Regions from separate parts of the Paenibacillus sp. 102 genome, predicted to be linked through region 1. Evidence: riboswitches for the same ligand, from Rfam matches in the RefSeq annotation. Region 1 holds a riboswitch; the other holds the start of a gene.
What was found. A riboswitch is a leader RNA that binds a small molecule or an ion and turns the genes downstream of it on or off. The one in region 1 is predicted to bind thiamine pyrophosphate.
Positions count from the first base shown of each region.

Region 2: another riboswitch for thiamine pyrophosphate. It lies ahead of AAIE21_RS21625 (MTH1187 family thiamine-binding protein); the one in region 1 lies ahead of tenA (thiaminase II).

Region 1 covers NZ_JBCGHT010000003.1:531,813-539,723, reverse strand. The annotation lists gene AAIE21_RS11955 (lipoprotein BA_5634 family protein) at 1-255, shown strand, start outside; gene AAIE21_RS11950 (esterase/lipase family protein) at 549-1,736, shown strand; gene AAIE21_RS11945 (homoserine dehydrogenase) at 1,873-2,898, shown strand; gene AAIE21_RS11940 (MBL fold metallo-hydrolase) at 3,055-3,777, shown strand; TPP riboswitch at 3,880-3,986, shown strand; gene tenA (thiaminase II) at 4,165-4,854, shown strand; gene AAIE21_RS11930 (alpha/beta hydrolase) at 5,171-6,703, shown strand; gene AAIE21_RS11925 (macrolide 2'-phosphotransferase) at 6,810-7,730, shown strand.
Region 2 covers NZ_JBCGHT010000013.1:29,430-37,340, forward strand. The annotation lists gene ilvA (threonine ammonia-lyase) at 149-1,357, shown strand; gene AAIE21_RS21615 (anaerobic C4-dicarboxylate transporter family protein) at 1,430-2,743, opposite strand; gene AAIE21_RS21620 (cytochrome-c oxidase) at 3,018-3,392, opposite strand; TPP riboswitch at 3,524-3,625, shown strand; gene AAIE21_RS21625 (MTH1187 family thiamine-binding protein) at 3,729-4,049, shown strand; gene AAIE21_RS21630 (ABC transporter permease) at 4,021-4,797, shown strand; gene AAIE21_RS21635 (ABC transporter substrate-binding protein) at 4,794-5,792, shown strand; gene AAIE21_RS21640 (ABC transporter ATP-binding protein) at 5,789-6,538, shown strand; gene AAIE21_RS21645 (ABC-F family ATP-binding cassette domain-containing protein) at 6,954-7,911, shown strand, end outside.

The sequences.
Region 1 (7,911 bases):
GCTTGGATTGGAAACTCTCGTGATTACAAATCTCAATGGTACCTTATTGTTGCGGAAAATGATGTATATAAAGAAATAAAAGCTAATGAAACAAAATTGCAACTCATTCGCTTCAAAAAGTCATTAGGATATGAAAAACCTAAGATGTCAACAGATAATACAATTGTAATTGAATATTTAAAGTTAAAAAGACAAGTCAAAGATTTTCATAAATTAATATCGGTGAAATTTATTACTTTTGAGGATGAGAGCTAACAAGAGAATAGTCAATAAAAATTTATCAACTATGTAATACTGCATAATTGATGGACAATTCAAACAATATAGTTTACAGTATTTTTAAGTTAATACATGTGATAGAGAATTGGAGATCCACACTATATAACCTTTGCAAATTGCGGAGGTATATCTTTGTGGATCTTTTTCTATTACATAAAATCTAGTTAAATGAAAGCGTTTTATTTTAAAAGGAGAAAAAGAAAAGGGGATGTAAAATGAAAAGATTATTTTGGGGATTATTAATTTTATGCTTTATCGCTTCGAGTGTAATGCTACCGATGCCAACACAAGCAGAGGAAGGAAAGCAAAATAACAATCCTATTATTTTAGTGCATGGCTTTACAGGATGGGGCAGAGATGAATTATTGGGTGTAAAGTATTGGGGCGGTGTACATGATATACAAGAAAACTTAAAGAGAGATGGATACAATGTATATACTGCCGCTGTTGGACCGTTATCAAGTAATTGGGATCGTGCATGTGAGTTATATGCTCAAATTAATGGTGGAATAGTAGATTATGGGACAGCTCATGCTGAAAAGCATGGACACGATCGATATGGGAGAACATATTCAGGGTTTGTTCAAAATTGGAGTGAGACAAATAAGGTTCATTTAGTAGGACATAGTATGGGTGGTCAAACGATACGTACGCTCGTTCAATTATTGAAAGAAGGAAATCAAGAAGAAAGAGAGTATGCAAAAGAACATGCGGATGTGAAAATGTCTCCGTTGTTTCAGGGGGGAAAATCATACGTTCATAGTGTAACGACATTGGCAACCCCTCACAACGGGACAACTCTTGCGGATGGAAGTCTACTTTTGCCTGCTGTAAAGCAATTACTCGTCGCAACAGCTGGAATTGGAGAAAATAATAATCTAGCATTATATGATTTTAAGTTAGATCAATGGGGAATTAAAAAGAAAGCGGGAGAATCATTTTATCAATATTCAAACCGTGTATTAAATAGTTCTATTTTGAAGGATACGAAAGATATAAGTCAATGGGATTTAAGTACAGATGGAGCAAAGGAACTGAATGACTGGGTAAAAGCACAACCAGATGTATATTATTTTTCTTACAGTGGACATGCCACACAGGCAGCCCCTATAACAGGGCTTCATTTTCCGCACCTTACCATGAATAAGGCATTAATGGGAAATGCGGTTTTCTTAGGATCATATGCAAGGTATGAACAGAATCGTACATTCATCAATTCATCTTGGTGGCAAAATGATGGTGTAGTGAATACAAACTCAATGGTAGGACCATCGACTGATACAATTATAAATAATAATGGCGCAGCGGAGCTTGGAAAATGGAATCATATTGAGACAAAACAAAACTGGGATCACCTTGATATGGTAGGACTGAGTATTTCGGATTCGTTAGGATTTTCTGATATTCATGCTTTTTATCGAGATATTGCTGAAAAGTTATCCAATTTACCAAAATAACTGTCTTCATATTTATGTTGAAAGATAAAAACTCCCTCCAAATATTTCGAGGGAGTTTTCAATTCATGAATTACCTCGTACCTTTGGAGTATAATGGAGTTAACATTAAAATAGCATAATAGTTTGAGGTGATAATATGAGGGTTAATATGGTGATATCTGGATATGGAGCTGTTGGAAAAGAGTTTGCAAGATTGGTATTTGAGAAAACTTCCTATATAAAAGAAATGTACGGCATCGAACTGATCTTTACTGGAATTATTGGGAGTACAGTCAATCTTTATAATGACAAAGGCTTACATATTGAAGAATTATTAACTTATGGTACTGGTTCTTATGCATTAGAAAAATATATCAAACCACATCCACTTGATAAAAGTGAAAAACTTCCTCTTGGTACTGTATTAATAGAATCAACACCAACTAATCTTCAAACTGGTAAACCAGGAAGAACATACATTGAAACAGCGATTGAAAACCATATGGATGTAGTAGCTATTTCTAAAGGCGCACTTGTTACTGCGTGGAAAGAAATAAATGAAAAAGCAAAACTAGCAAACGTACGTATTCGTTATAGCGGTGCAACTGCAGCGGCCCTCCCTACATTAGATATTGGACAAATTAGTTTAGCAGGGTGCCAAATTGAACGTATAGAAGGTATTTTAAACGGAACAACAAATTATATTCTTACAAAGATGTACGAAGAAGATGTAACATTCGAGGAAGCATTGCATCAAGCACAGCAAAAGGGAATCGCTGAAACAAACCCATCATTAGATGTAAGCGGAATGGATAGTGCCTGTAAATTATTATTGTTAGCGAATAGTCTATTTCAGTCAGAATACTCTCTTGATTACGTAAGTATAAATGGGATAGAGGATGTTACAAAACAAGATATAGAGAAGGCGAAAGAACAAGGTAAATCTATAAAACTAATTGGAGCGGCATATAAAGATCATTCAGGAAATCTGAAACTTGAAGTATGCCCGCGTGAAATAGAGAAAGAACATCCACTGGCTCATGTGAATGGAACAGAAAAAGGAATCACTTTTCATACTGATGCGATGGGAAAAGTTACTTCGACTGGGGGAGCTTCAAGCCCGAGAGGAGCAGCAGCTGCAGCTCTGAAAGATTTAATTAATTTGTATCGAAAAGATGTTTGATGAAAAAAATAGTTGTGAACCAGACGAAATAACTTGACAAATAAATATTTTTATGTTATAATAAAAAATTAATCATTTGAACAATTATCCTTAGCGTGATACATTTTAGTAAGTGAAATAACTTCACTAATTTATGTATCGAGGGAGACGTGTAATATGAAAATAGAAGACGGTCTAGCGGTGTTAAAATTAAAAATTCAAGAGTTCGAATTAAATCCCACGTTACTTTGGGATGAAAAAGAAGCTATATTAATCGATACTGGTATGCCAGGCCAATTAGAAGGGATTCGTGATGCAATGATTGGTATTGGTGTGCCTTTTGAGCAATTACAAGCAGTTATTTTAACCCATCAAGATATAGACCATATTGGAAGTCTTCCTGAAATACAGCAGAAGGCAGACCATTCTATTGAAGTATACGCACATGAATTAGACAAGCCGTATATTGAAGGACAAGCGCATTTAATGAAAACGGATCCAAGTAAAATGAGTAAAGACCAATGGGAGGCACTTCCAGAGGTTATGCAATTTCTATATAAAAATCCTCCGAATGCAAAAGTAAATCGGACATTAGAAGACGGAGGAAGACTATCATTTTTCGGAGGCATTGAAGTGATTCATACACCAGGGCACACTCCCGGACATATTAGTTTATATAGTGAAAAATATAAAACATTAATTGCGGGTGACGCGATGGTATGCGTTGATGGAAAACTAAGAGGGCCAGTTCCGCATACGACACCAGATATGGAAACAGCTACAGAATCGCTTAGAAGATTTTTAGAATTTGATATCGATAGAGTAATTTGTTATCACGGTGGTGTTTGTGATTCGAATGTGAAGGAGCAAATTAAGAGGTTAGTAGAAGAAGATAGATAACATTTGTGCACCTTTATATTATAAGTGCTGAATTTACAAATACTATTTGATAGTATTCTAGAATATGTTATGATTAATATCAAAGTTAAATAGTTTTATATATCTATCCACTAGGGGGGCCTTTTAAAGGCTGAGATCAACGAATATTTTTGAAACTCTTAGGACCTGATTTGGGTAATACCAGCGTAGGGAAGTGGAAGTGACAGAAAATGATATTTTTACAATATTGATGATGTCCAGTCTGCTTTCTTTACGTGTGTGTAAAGAAAGCTTTTTTATTTTGCGCACCTATTTGAAGTAGATCCCAGTAGTCTAGTAGTTAACGAGCAATTCGTTAAGAAACTTGTTTCATTCTTTATTATCAAAACGTTAATTGGAGGGCCTATAATGTCATTTTCACAGTTATTACGTAAAGAAGTTAATCCGATTTGGGAAGCAAGTTTTAATCATCCATTTGTCACAAAGCTAGGAGCTGGAACATTAGATTTAGCTAACTTCCGCTATTACGTTCTGCAAGATTCATATTATTTAAGTCATTTTGCAAGAGTTCAATCGTTAGGAGCAGCAAAAGCGATTGAATTAGAAACGACAGCTCGTATGGCGCACCATGCACAAAATACATATCAAGCTGAATTATCACTGCATGAGAATTTTGCGAAAAAACTAGGAATTACAGAAGAAGAAAAAGAATCGTTCATTCCTGCACCGACAGCTTATGCATATACATCACATATGTATCGCGCTGCATATGAGGGACATATTGGGGATGTTATCGCAGCCATTTTACCTTGCTATTGGCTTTATTATGAAATTGGTGAACGACTTAAGAAATGTAAACCGGAAGAACCAATTTACCAAGAATGGATTTCTGCATATGGTTCTGACTGGTTCCGTACTTTAGTAGAAGAGCAAATTGCAAGATTAGATGCTATTGCAGAAACAGTAACAGAAGCTGATCGCAAGCGTATGAAACAGCATTTTGTAATTAGCAGTCAATATGAATATTCATTTTGGGAGATGGCTTACACATTAGAAAAATGGCCAGTAGAAAAACAAGTAGAGGATGTAAGTTTATAAGAAAAAGATATGTCTCTCATCAAGCATGCAATAGTATAGAAAATGACTAACTTAGTTTAGTCATTTTTTTGTACGAAAATAATAATTTCTAGTTTTAGAAAAATCAATTTCACTAATTAGATGCTTATATATTATTAAAAAATTACATAATAAAAAGAAGGAAGAAGGTAGTTTTTATTGAAGGTTGTTTATAATAATCACATTCTTTGTTAGGGGGCGTAAAGAAGTTTATTAATCTCTTTGATATTTTTTATTTTCCTTATAATGCTTGGAATGTTGTATTAAAAGAATTTAATTTTGAAAGGAGTCAATAAATATGAAAACGAGAAAACGGATAACGAACAAGATTTTACTCGTTAGTACAATTTGTGCAATAAGCATTCCCACAGTTTCATACGCAGCAGAATCAATTCCACCCAAAAATTTTGCGATTTCTCCAAGTCTATATGAGAGGGGAAATACAGATGCATTGAAAATAAATTTTTATCCCTATACATATAATAATCCATTCAACCATCAATTTACCTCAACATTCAAAGAAACAAACACAAATATAAAAGAAATAAACAATGCTGATGATGAAAACCCTGTTATATCTACTACTCTTACATTTATCCGTTATATGCATACTGAAAATTATAAATCTGCATTTGATTTAACTTCTCGACCTTTACAGAAGATAATATCTGAAAAATGGCTGGAGAGTTATTGGAAGGGACTTCCCCTGCAATTACAAGCAGGTTCTTTTATGGGAATTGGAGAGGTAAAACAAAAAGAGACAAATTCCATTCATACAAATGTAGAGATTGGATTAGTTTTTGAACAATTTATTGTGCCTTTACTAATAAAATTAGATCCATCTGGAAAAATAGATGATTTTCAACTTAGCATGTCGTTTAGTCCTGTTGCAGAGCGCCCATCATATAGTAAGCCAGAATCATTTATTGAAAAAGAAGTTGTAGTCGGGAGTGGCGCGTTTCCATTATCAGGAACATTATCTGTTCCAAAGGGAGAGGGACCTTTCCCAGCCGTTATTCTTGTTCAAGGATCTGGGGCAAGCGACCAGGATGAAACGGCGTTTGCCTTAAAACCATTTCGCGATCTAGCTGAAGGTCTTGCTTCAAAAGGAATAGCTGTTCTTCGTTACAATAAACGAACGTATGAACATGGCTTAAAAACACAATTAAGCCCTTTTTATACAGTCGATAAAGAGACAACAGACGATGCACTTTTTGCCACACGTTTTCTTCAAAATGAATCAATGGTAGACAAGAATCAAATTTATATCCTTGGTCATAGTCAAGGTGGAATGATGGTTCCGAAAATGATTGAAAAGGATCAAAATCAAAATATTGCTGGGGCAATTGTGATGGGAGGACCAGCTCGTACGATCCAGGATGTTGTTTTAGATCAGTTTGATTACTTGTATTCTATCGGTAGAATGAAACCTGAAGAATATAAATTTTACAAGGCGCAATTTGCATTATTAAATGATCCTAATTTTTCTAGCAAAAACCCTCCAAAAGATTTTCATTTAGGCTCACCAGTATTTTGGGATTCTATCCGTAAAATTAAGGCAGCAGAAATGTCAAAAGAACAAAAGACACCGCTTCTTATTATTCAAGGAGAAAGAGACTATCAAGTTCAATCAAAAATCGAAATTCCTCTCTGGAAAGAACAATTAAAAGAGCGAGATAACGTTGATTATCGACTTTATCCAAAGTTAAATCATTTCTTTACAGAAGGAGATGGGGAATTAAGTAAACCGGATGAATATTATAGTCCTGCCAATATCCCTGAGTATGTTATAAATGATATTGTTACTTGGGTGCAAGGAAAATCGAAATGAAAATAGGGACAGTATATTTGTGAGAGCTCATTCCGTTTACAAAAACACGGGCACCCAGTCTGTGTTTTCTGTACTTATATGAAGAATTTCAGAGGAGTGTTTATCTATGACAAATGCAAATGAACAGAAAAGTATAGAAGAAATTTTAAAAATCGCTGAAAAGAATGATTTACAATTGAATAAAGAAAGCGCTGAATTAAATGAATCAGGAATGGACTTTCAAGTTGTATTTGCTACTGATGAGAGGGGCGTTTCATGGGTTCTCCGGAAACCAAGAAGACCAGACGTCATTGAAAGAGGAGCATTAGAAGGAAAAATACTTGAGCTTGTTCAAAAATATGTACCTGTTGCAGTACCAAATTGGAAAATCAACACACCAGAATTAATTGCGTATCCATTAGTAAAGGGGAATCCTGCAGCAGTGATTGATTTAGAAATACAAAATTATGTGTGGCATATTCAAAATAACCCACCATCTATAACATTTGTTCGATCTTTAGCAGAATCTCTCGTTGCTTTGCATTCGATTAATCATAATGAGGCAACTAAGTATGGCATTGAAATTCTTCAACCTGCTGAAGCAAAGCAATTGTTAATAGATAGAATGCATCAAATAAAATCACAACTTGGAGTTTCAGATGAACTATGGGAGCGTTGGCAAACATGGCTTGGGGATGAATCGTATTGGCCAAAGCACTCTGCATTTGTTCATGGGGATCTACATCCACCGCATATTTTAGTTGATGAAAATACCAAAGTAACAGGTCTGTTAGATTGGACAGAAGCGAAAGTAACGGATCCGGCTACTGACTTCACTCTGTATCTCACAATCTTTGGAGAGGATAATTTGAAAGTATTATTAAACGAATATGAAAAAGCAGGAGGAAAAGTTTGGCCGAGAATGTTTGAACATATTATTGAACTTGGCGCTGCTTATCCGGTAATGATTGGATTGTTTGCGCTACAAACGAAGGAGAAAGCACATATGGAGATGGCACGTGAGGCTTTGGGAGTAAATGAGAAATAATAAATTCTATTATGCGAAGTGGCTGCGTTGTGAGGGAGAAGTATAATCATATAAATTAGGTATATCCAAGTTGTCGCGCTCTTGTCCATCACATTTTTGAAGATGAGAAAGTACGTTAGATGTACAATAGGATAATTTGATAATCCCGCTAATTTACAAATAGCGGGATTTGTCATTTCTT
Region 2 (7,911 bases), on a different contig from region 1:
ATTTTTTTTGGAGGATATGCCATATATCGTTGAAGTTCCGATATATAGAAAAACGCCGATTATAGAAATGGTTCTTTTTTACAGAATAAAATAAACTATGCCGCTCAAACTAGGATATATGAATACATCTTGTTTCGGAGGGTACAACATGATTTCATTACAGGATATTGTAGCTGCTCATGAGAAAATGAAAGGCATTGTCCATGTGACACCGCTAGATTATTCGAGCACATTTAGTGAACTATCACATAATGAAGTGTATTTAAAGCTCGAAAATTTACAAAAGACCGGTTCTTTTAAAGTGCGTGGTTCTTATAATAAGATGGTTTCTCTTGATAAAGGTGAATTAGAAAATGGAGTTGTTGCAGCATCTGCTGGAAATCATGCACAAGGTGTCGCCTATTCTAGTAATATGCTCGATATTCCCTGTACGATTGTGATGCCAAAAGGTGCACCACTCAGTAAAGTACTTGCGACTAAGCGATATGGTGCACATGTAGAGTTGCAAGGTGATGTATTTGATGATGCATTAGCTTATGCGCTAGATTTGAAAGAACAAACAGGAGCGAAATTTGTACATCCATTTGATGATGATGCTGTAATCTCTGGTCAAGGGACGGTTGGGTTAGAAATATTGCAGCAGCTTGATGACGTCGAAGCTGTTATTTGTCCTATTGGTGGTGGTGGTTTAATTGCAGGTGTTGCAATGGCGATTAAAGAACAAAAACCGTCGGTGAAAGTATATGGTGTACAAGCGCTTGCTTGTCCGGGGATGAAGCAATCCTTAGAGGAAAAGAAAGTGATTACTGTGGAATCTTCACCAACTATGGCAGATGGAATTGCGGTAAAAAGGCCGGGAGAACTTACATTTCAGCTTGTAGAGCGGTATGTAGATGACATTTTTTGTGTGGATGAGATGGAAATTGCGAGAACGATGTTAATGCTACTGGAACGAAATAAATTATTAGTAGAAGGCTCAGGTGCTAGTTCATTAGCCGCTTTACTCTATCAAAAAATTCCTGTGAAAGAGAAAAAAGTTGTGTCGATTTTAAGTGGTGGAAATGTTGATGTTAACTTTATTACTCGTATTATTGAACATGGGATGGTTGAAGCGGGCCGATTTGTTCATATTGCAACAATGATTAAAGATAAACCAGGACATTTGCAACACTTACTCGAAATTGTAAAAAGTTTTGAAGCAAATGTATTACATATTCATTTAGAGCGGATTGGAACAAAAGTATTTCCAGGATATGCACAGCTCCATTTGTCATTAGAGACGAAAGATAAAAATCATATTGAAGAAGTATTAAGTGGGATAGAAAAGAAAGGATATAATGTAGAGATCGTTGAATGAACAATGTAAACAAACGTTTGATGAAATGAAAAAGCACAAACTTTATTTAGAAAAAGTTTGTGCTTTTGTATGTTAAAACATAATTGAAATGAGTAGCATCCCAATTCCAATCGAAGCAAACGTTGCGACAAGACCGGGAATCATGAAGCTATGATTTAGTACATATTTACCTATACGTGTTGTTCCTGTACGGTCAAAGTTAATTGCGGCAACGATTGTTCCATAATTTGGAATGAAGAAATATCCGTTTACGGCAGGGAACATTGCAATGAGTAGTGCTGGTGAAATACCAAGTGATAATCCGAGTGGCATTAAAGCACGTACTGTTGCTGCTTGGCTATACAGTAAAATAGATAGGATAAATAATGCAATAGCGAATAACCATGGTGCGCTTGTTACTAAATGTTGAATTGATCCTTGAATCATATTTAAGTTTCCATTAAAGAATGTGTCTCCCATCCAAGCGATACCGAAGATTGCAACAACAGCTGTAGCGCCGGCTTTAAAGACATTTCCAGATACAATGCTTTCTACATTTGGTTTACAGAAGATAATAATAAGAGCAGCAATGGTAAGCATGATCATTTCGATTGTGTTTGGCATAGAAAGACGAACTAATTTTCCGTCTATCATCCATCCTGGACGAAGTGTTTCGAATGAACCAAGAAGAACAACAAGAACAGTTGCGAATAAGAAAAGAATAACAGATAATTTGGCACCTTTCGCGCCGATAAATTCTTTCTTTTCTTCAAGTTTAGGAATCATACCTTCTTTTAAACGCTTTAAGTATTCTGGATCTTCATTTAACTCTTTGCCCATTTTACTTGCAACGAAAGCTGCTAACATACAAGCAATAAAAGTAGAAGGAATACTCACTTTTAAAATATCTAGTAATGTAATTTTATAATCAGCTAGCATCGCTAATAGAGCCACAGTTGCAGCTGAGATAGGGCTTGCTGTAATTGCTTGTTGTGAAGCGATTACGGCAATTGACATTGGACGTTCCGGTCTAATTCCTGATTCGCGTGATACTTCTGCAATAACAGGAAGTACAGAATAGGCAACGTGACCTGTTCCTGCACACAATGTGAATAAATATGTTACAATCGGTGCGAAGAATGTGATGCGCTTTGGATTTTTACGAAGAGCTTTTTCTGCAAGGTGGACAAGGTAATCCATTCCGCCCGCTGCTTGCAGGGCACCAGCAGCTGTAATTACTGCTAAAATCATCAGCATAACGTCAATAGGAGGAGCGGTAGGTTGTAAGTGGAAGACAAATACGAGAATTGCCATACCAACTCCACCCATTACTCCTAGGCCAACTCCGCCAAGGCGTGCACCGATAAAAATGCAGAGTAGTAAGGTGATAAATTGTAGCCAAAACATGATAAAATACCTCCAAAATCCATACGGTAAGATATTTTTGAATAATTTAATTTGAATGAAAATTATTAAATTAAACAAATGAAAACCTGTTAAATCAACCTTTTTTATTATATAACACATAAAAAGTAACATTCACTATATTTCGTGAAATTATTTCGAAAAAATAATCATTTTACTTTAATATAAAAATAATAAATATATATAGCAAATGTCTTTTATAAGAAAAAAGCAGAAACGAATTCATCCGTTTCTGCTTTTTTCTTATAAAAGAGACTTATTTTAGAGTTTCTTTAATTTGTGTGAAAATATTAATAGCAAAAATGATAATAGCAAGAACAACAAGAATACTTCCACCAGCAACAAAAGGTATAGCTGCATGATGGCCATAAATCTCAAGAGCGAGTGCAATCATCATAATCGGTAGTCCGATATTTAAGAGCCAAAAATGTAATTTACCAAGTTTTGAGGTACCAGCTTCTTTGAAAATATAATATAAAATACCTGCCAACATCATAGACGTCCAACCTAGCAATAAAACATGCACATGAACTGCGGTCAATTTATAATTAGCGGAAATTGACATGAATAATCCCATACAAACACCGATGACAAAATAAATAGAAGAAATTTGAATGAAACGAATTCCCATTTTTACCCCCCTTAATATACTTGTATTTTTGCTATGATAAAATATATGACCAATAGATTGTAAGCAGTATCATATTATAAAAAAATGTAGATTTGTTTGTTTGAAAAAATAAATCATGCTACAATGAAAGCGAATTAAGACCGGGGAGCCATTTGGCTGAGAGGATGTAAGAAAGCATCGACCCTCAACCTGATCTGGATAATGCCAGCGTAGGGAGTTACTTAAAGTGATGTAAGCACATGTTATTGTATAATAACTTGCATACAAGGCTTTCCTGCGTATTTTGCAGGAAAGCCTTTTCTTTTTTACACAACATTTTGCAAGGGGGATTTTAGTATGTCACAACAAGTTACCATTTCATTTTCAGTCGTACCACAAGCAAAAACGAAAGATGTGTATGCCGTTGTTGATAAGGCAATTGAAGTCGTACAACAATCTGGTGTTCGCTATGAAGTAGGTGCAATGGAGACAACACTTGAAGGAGAATTAGATGTGCTTCTTGATGTTATTAAGCGTGCACAACAAGCTTGTGTCGATGCTGGGGCAGAAGAAGTTATTACTTCTATTAAAATTCATTATCGTCCAAGTACTGGTGTAACGATTAATGAGAAAGTTTGGAAGTACCGTGATGAATATGAAAAACCAGAAACGATCTAACATAACAATTACAACAATTTGGCTTATCCTTCTCATTGCTATATGGGAAGGATCTGTTTCATTATTTCGAATTGAACCGTGGATCTTACCAAAACCTTCTGCAATCGTTCAAGAGTTAATTGGAATGAAAGATTTATTGTTACCAAATACAATGCAAACACTGCAAGAAGTTGTAATTGGTTTGTTTTTTGCGATTTTACTTGGAACAAGTATTGCAATTATTATGGATGTTATTCCGCTATTTCGCATTTTGATTAACCCGTTACTCGTAATATCACAAACGATTCCGATTGTTGTGTTAGCACCTTTATTTATTATTTGGTTTGGATATGGGATGCTTCCAAAGGTGATGGTCGTTATTCTTGTTTGTTTCTTTCCAATTGCTCTCAGTATTTTAGAAGGTTTTCAAACAGTAGATAAAAACATGCTTAAGTTATTACAAACAATGCGCGCAACCAAATGGCAAATCTACCAAAAGGTAAAATTTCCAGCAGTGCTCCCATACTTTTTCTCTGGGCTGAAAATTGCCGTTACATATAGCGTGATGGGAGCGATTATTGGAGAATGGCTTGGTGCGAGCGAAGGATTAGGCGTCATGCTTACGCGTGCGACGAAATCCTTTTTAACAGCTCGTGTATTTGGAATCGCAGCAATTATCGTAATGGTGACATTACTCTTGTATTTTATCGTAGAATTTATGGCAAGACTAACAGCACCATGGATATACAGAAAGGACGATAAAAAATGAAAAAAGGCTTCAAAGTTATGCTAGCTGCAATACTTGCAGCTAGTGTTGTTGGCTGTAATGCAGCGAAAAAAGAAGAGAGCGTAGATAAACAAAAGAAAGTAAAAGTTGTTTTAGACTGGTTTCCAAATACAAACCATACTGGTTTATACGTAGCAAAGACGAAAGATTACTATAAAAAGCAAGGGTTAGATGTAGAAATCATTCAGCCAGGTGATAACGTATCAGCAGAGCAAATGATTGCATCAGGAAAAGCGGATTTCGGTGTAAGTTATCAAGAAAACGTAACATCAGCTCGTGTTGAAGGAATCCCGGTAGTTTCAATTGGAGCAATTATTCAACATAATACATCTGCCTTTGCATCGCTGAAAAAAGACAATATTACTTCTCCAAAAGATTTTGAAGGTAAGCGCTACGGCGGTTGGGGTGCACCAGCAGAAGAAGCGACGCTAAAAACAATTATGGATAAACATCAAGCTGATTTTAGTAAAGTAGAAAAGATTGTTCTTGGACAAACAGACTTCTTTAAATCGATTGGACGCGATGCAGATTTTGAATGGATTTATTATGGTTGGGACGGTATCGAAGCAAAACGCCAAGGAAAAGAATTAAATACAATTATGGTAAAAGATTTAGATCCGGCATTAGATTTTTATAGCCCGGTCATTATTACAAGTGAAAAACATACGAAAAATGATAAAGACTTTGTGAAAAAATTCATGAATGCAACAACAGAAGGATATAATTTTGCAATTAAAGAGCCAAAAGAAGCGGCTGATATTTTAATTGAAAATGTACCAGATATTAATAAAGAGCTAGTACAAGAGAGCCAAAAGTGGCTAAGTACGAAGTATCAAGATGATGCGAAAGCATGGGGAGTACAGAAGGAAGAAATTTGGACGAATTACATGAATTTCTTGCATGATAACAAAGTTATTAAAAAGAAAATCGATGTAAAAGATGCATTTACAAATGAATTCCTTCCAAGTGAAAAATGAACGGATTACAAATAAAAGATGTTGTGAAAGCATTTGATGGGAAAAATGTACTAGAAAAAATTAGTGCTTCTATACAAGAAGGTGAGTTTGTTTCATTTGTAGGTCCGAGTGGTTGTGGGAAAAGCACTTTATTAAATCTGATTGCAAGTGTTGAAGAGGCGAATAGTGGTGAGGTAATCTACAACGATACCCTTGTTCAAAAACAAGATATTGTAAGTTACATGCCGCAGCAAGACCTGTTGCTGCCATGGCGCTCCGCATTGCAAAATATTGTCCTCCCGCTAGAAATTGATGGGAAAGCAAAGAAAGAGCGACTTGCAGAAGGAATGGAAGCATTGAGGCAGTTTGGTTTAGCAGAATACGCAAATCATTATCCAGACGCATTATCTGGGGGCATGCGCCAGCGTATCAGTTTCCTACGTACCTATTTATGCGAAAAGCCGATTATGTTACTTGATGAACCATTTGGTAAGCTAGATGCCTTTACAAAAATGGAAGTGCATCGTTGGCTTTTAGATTCATGGCATCAAGAGCAGCAAACGATTGTGATGGTAACGCATGATTTGGATGAAGCAATTCTATTATCTGATCGTGTATTCATTATGTCACAAAGGCCAGCTACGATTGTAGGCGAAGTGAATGTTAACTTACCACGTCCGCGCACGATGGATATGTTGACATCCCTTGAGTTAAAAGAAGACAAAGCGGAGATTTTAGGAATATTGGCTCCTTATATGCGAAAGTAGTAAAATCCTCTTAACAGTTTTTAGTATAATGACTGTTAAGAGGATTTTTGGTTTGAAAGAAATTTTTAAAGAAAAAGAGGAACAAACAGATTGATAATGAATAAAATATAAGAGCATGGTACATGCTTATTATAGGATGATAATGATTTATAAAGGAGTGAAAGGATAAGATGACTTTATCAACTGTTCTTCAAATGGTTTTAGCTTGATATGGGAGAAGTCTGCCCATTTTTAAAGTTTAAGCCAAATTGAAGACAGCAGGTAAAGAGCCTTAATCCTTTTTTACAATAATGAATTGTAATGGGTAAGGTGTGTTCACCTTACCCATTTTTCATGTATACACAATTAAATAAGATCTTTATTTTGCTGTTCTCTCTATTTGGCTTGTTAGTTATAAAAAAAGGAGAGAACAAAAATGAGTATATTAACAGTAGAAAATCTTACGCATACCTATGGAGATAAAACCATTTTATATAATGCTTGTTTTCGATTATTACAAGGTGAGCATGCTGGGCTTATTGGAAGCAATGGTGCAGGGAAGTCAACGTTGCTTCGTCTTTTAACAGGAGAAGTTTTGCCTGACGGAGGGACAATTGAATGGTTTCCACATGTGAAGGTGGGTTTTTTAGAACAACATATTGATTTACAAGAAGGAACCACAATTGAGGAATATTTGCAAAGTGCATTTTCTTATCTGTATATGATTGAACGTAAAATGATGGCTATTGCTGAAAAGATGGCAATGGAAACAGATGTGGAGAAATTATTAGTGCAATATGGAAAATTACAAAATGTACTAGAAGGTTCAGACTTTTATCAAGTTCATACAAAAATAGAAGAAATAGCAGCTGGTTTAGGGTTATTAGATTTAGGAATGAAAAAAGATGTTTCAAAATTAAGTGGTGGCCAGCGTACAAAATTATTACTTGGGAAGCTTCTTTTAGAGAAGCCACACATTTTATTGCTGGATGAGCCAACAAATTATTTAGATACGGTTCATATCGATTGGCTAAGGGCGTATTTACAAACGTATGAGCATGCTTATATTGTCGTTTCACATGATGAATCGTTTTTAAACCATATTACGAATGTTATTTATCATTTAGAGGGACAGACGATTAAGCGCTATACGGGGAATTATGAAAGGTTTTTAGAAAGCTATCAATTGCAGAAGGATCAATTACAAGTAGCCTATACAAGGCAGCAAAAGGAAATTGCAAATTTAGAGAGTTTTATTCAAAAAAATAAGATTCGAAAAGCAAAGCAGGCAAAAAGCCGCGAAAAGGTATTGGAGAAAATGAAAAAGCTAGGAAAACCTAACGATGCACAAAGGCCGCGTTTTCATTTTAAAGTTCACACTGAGCCTGTAAGCC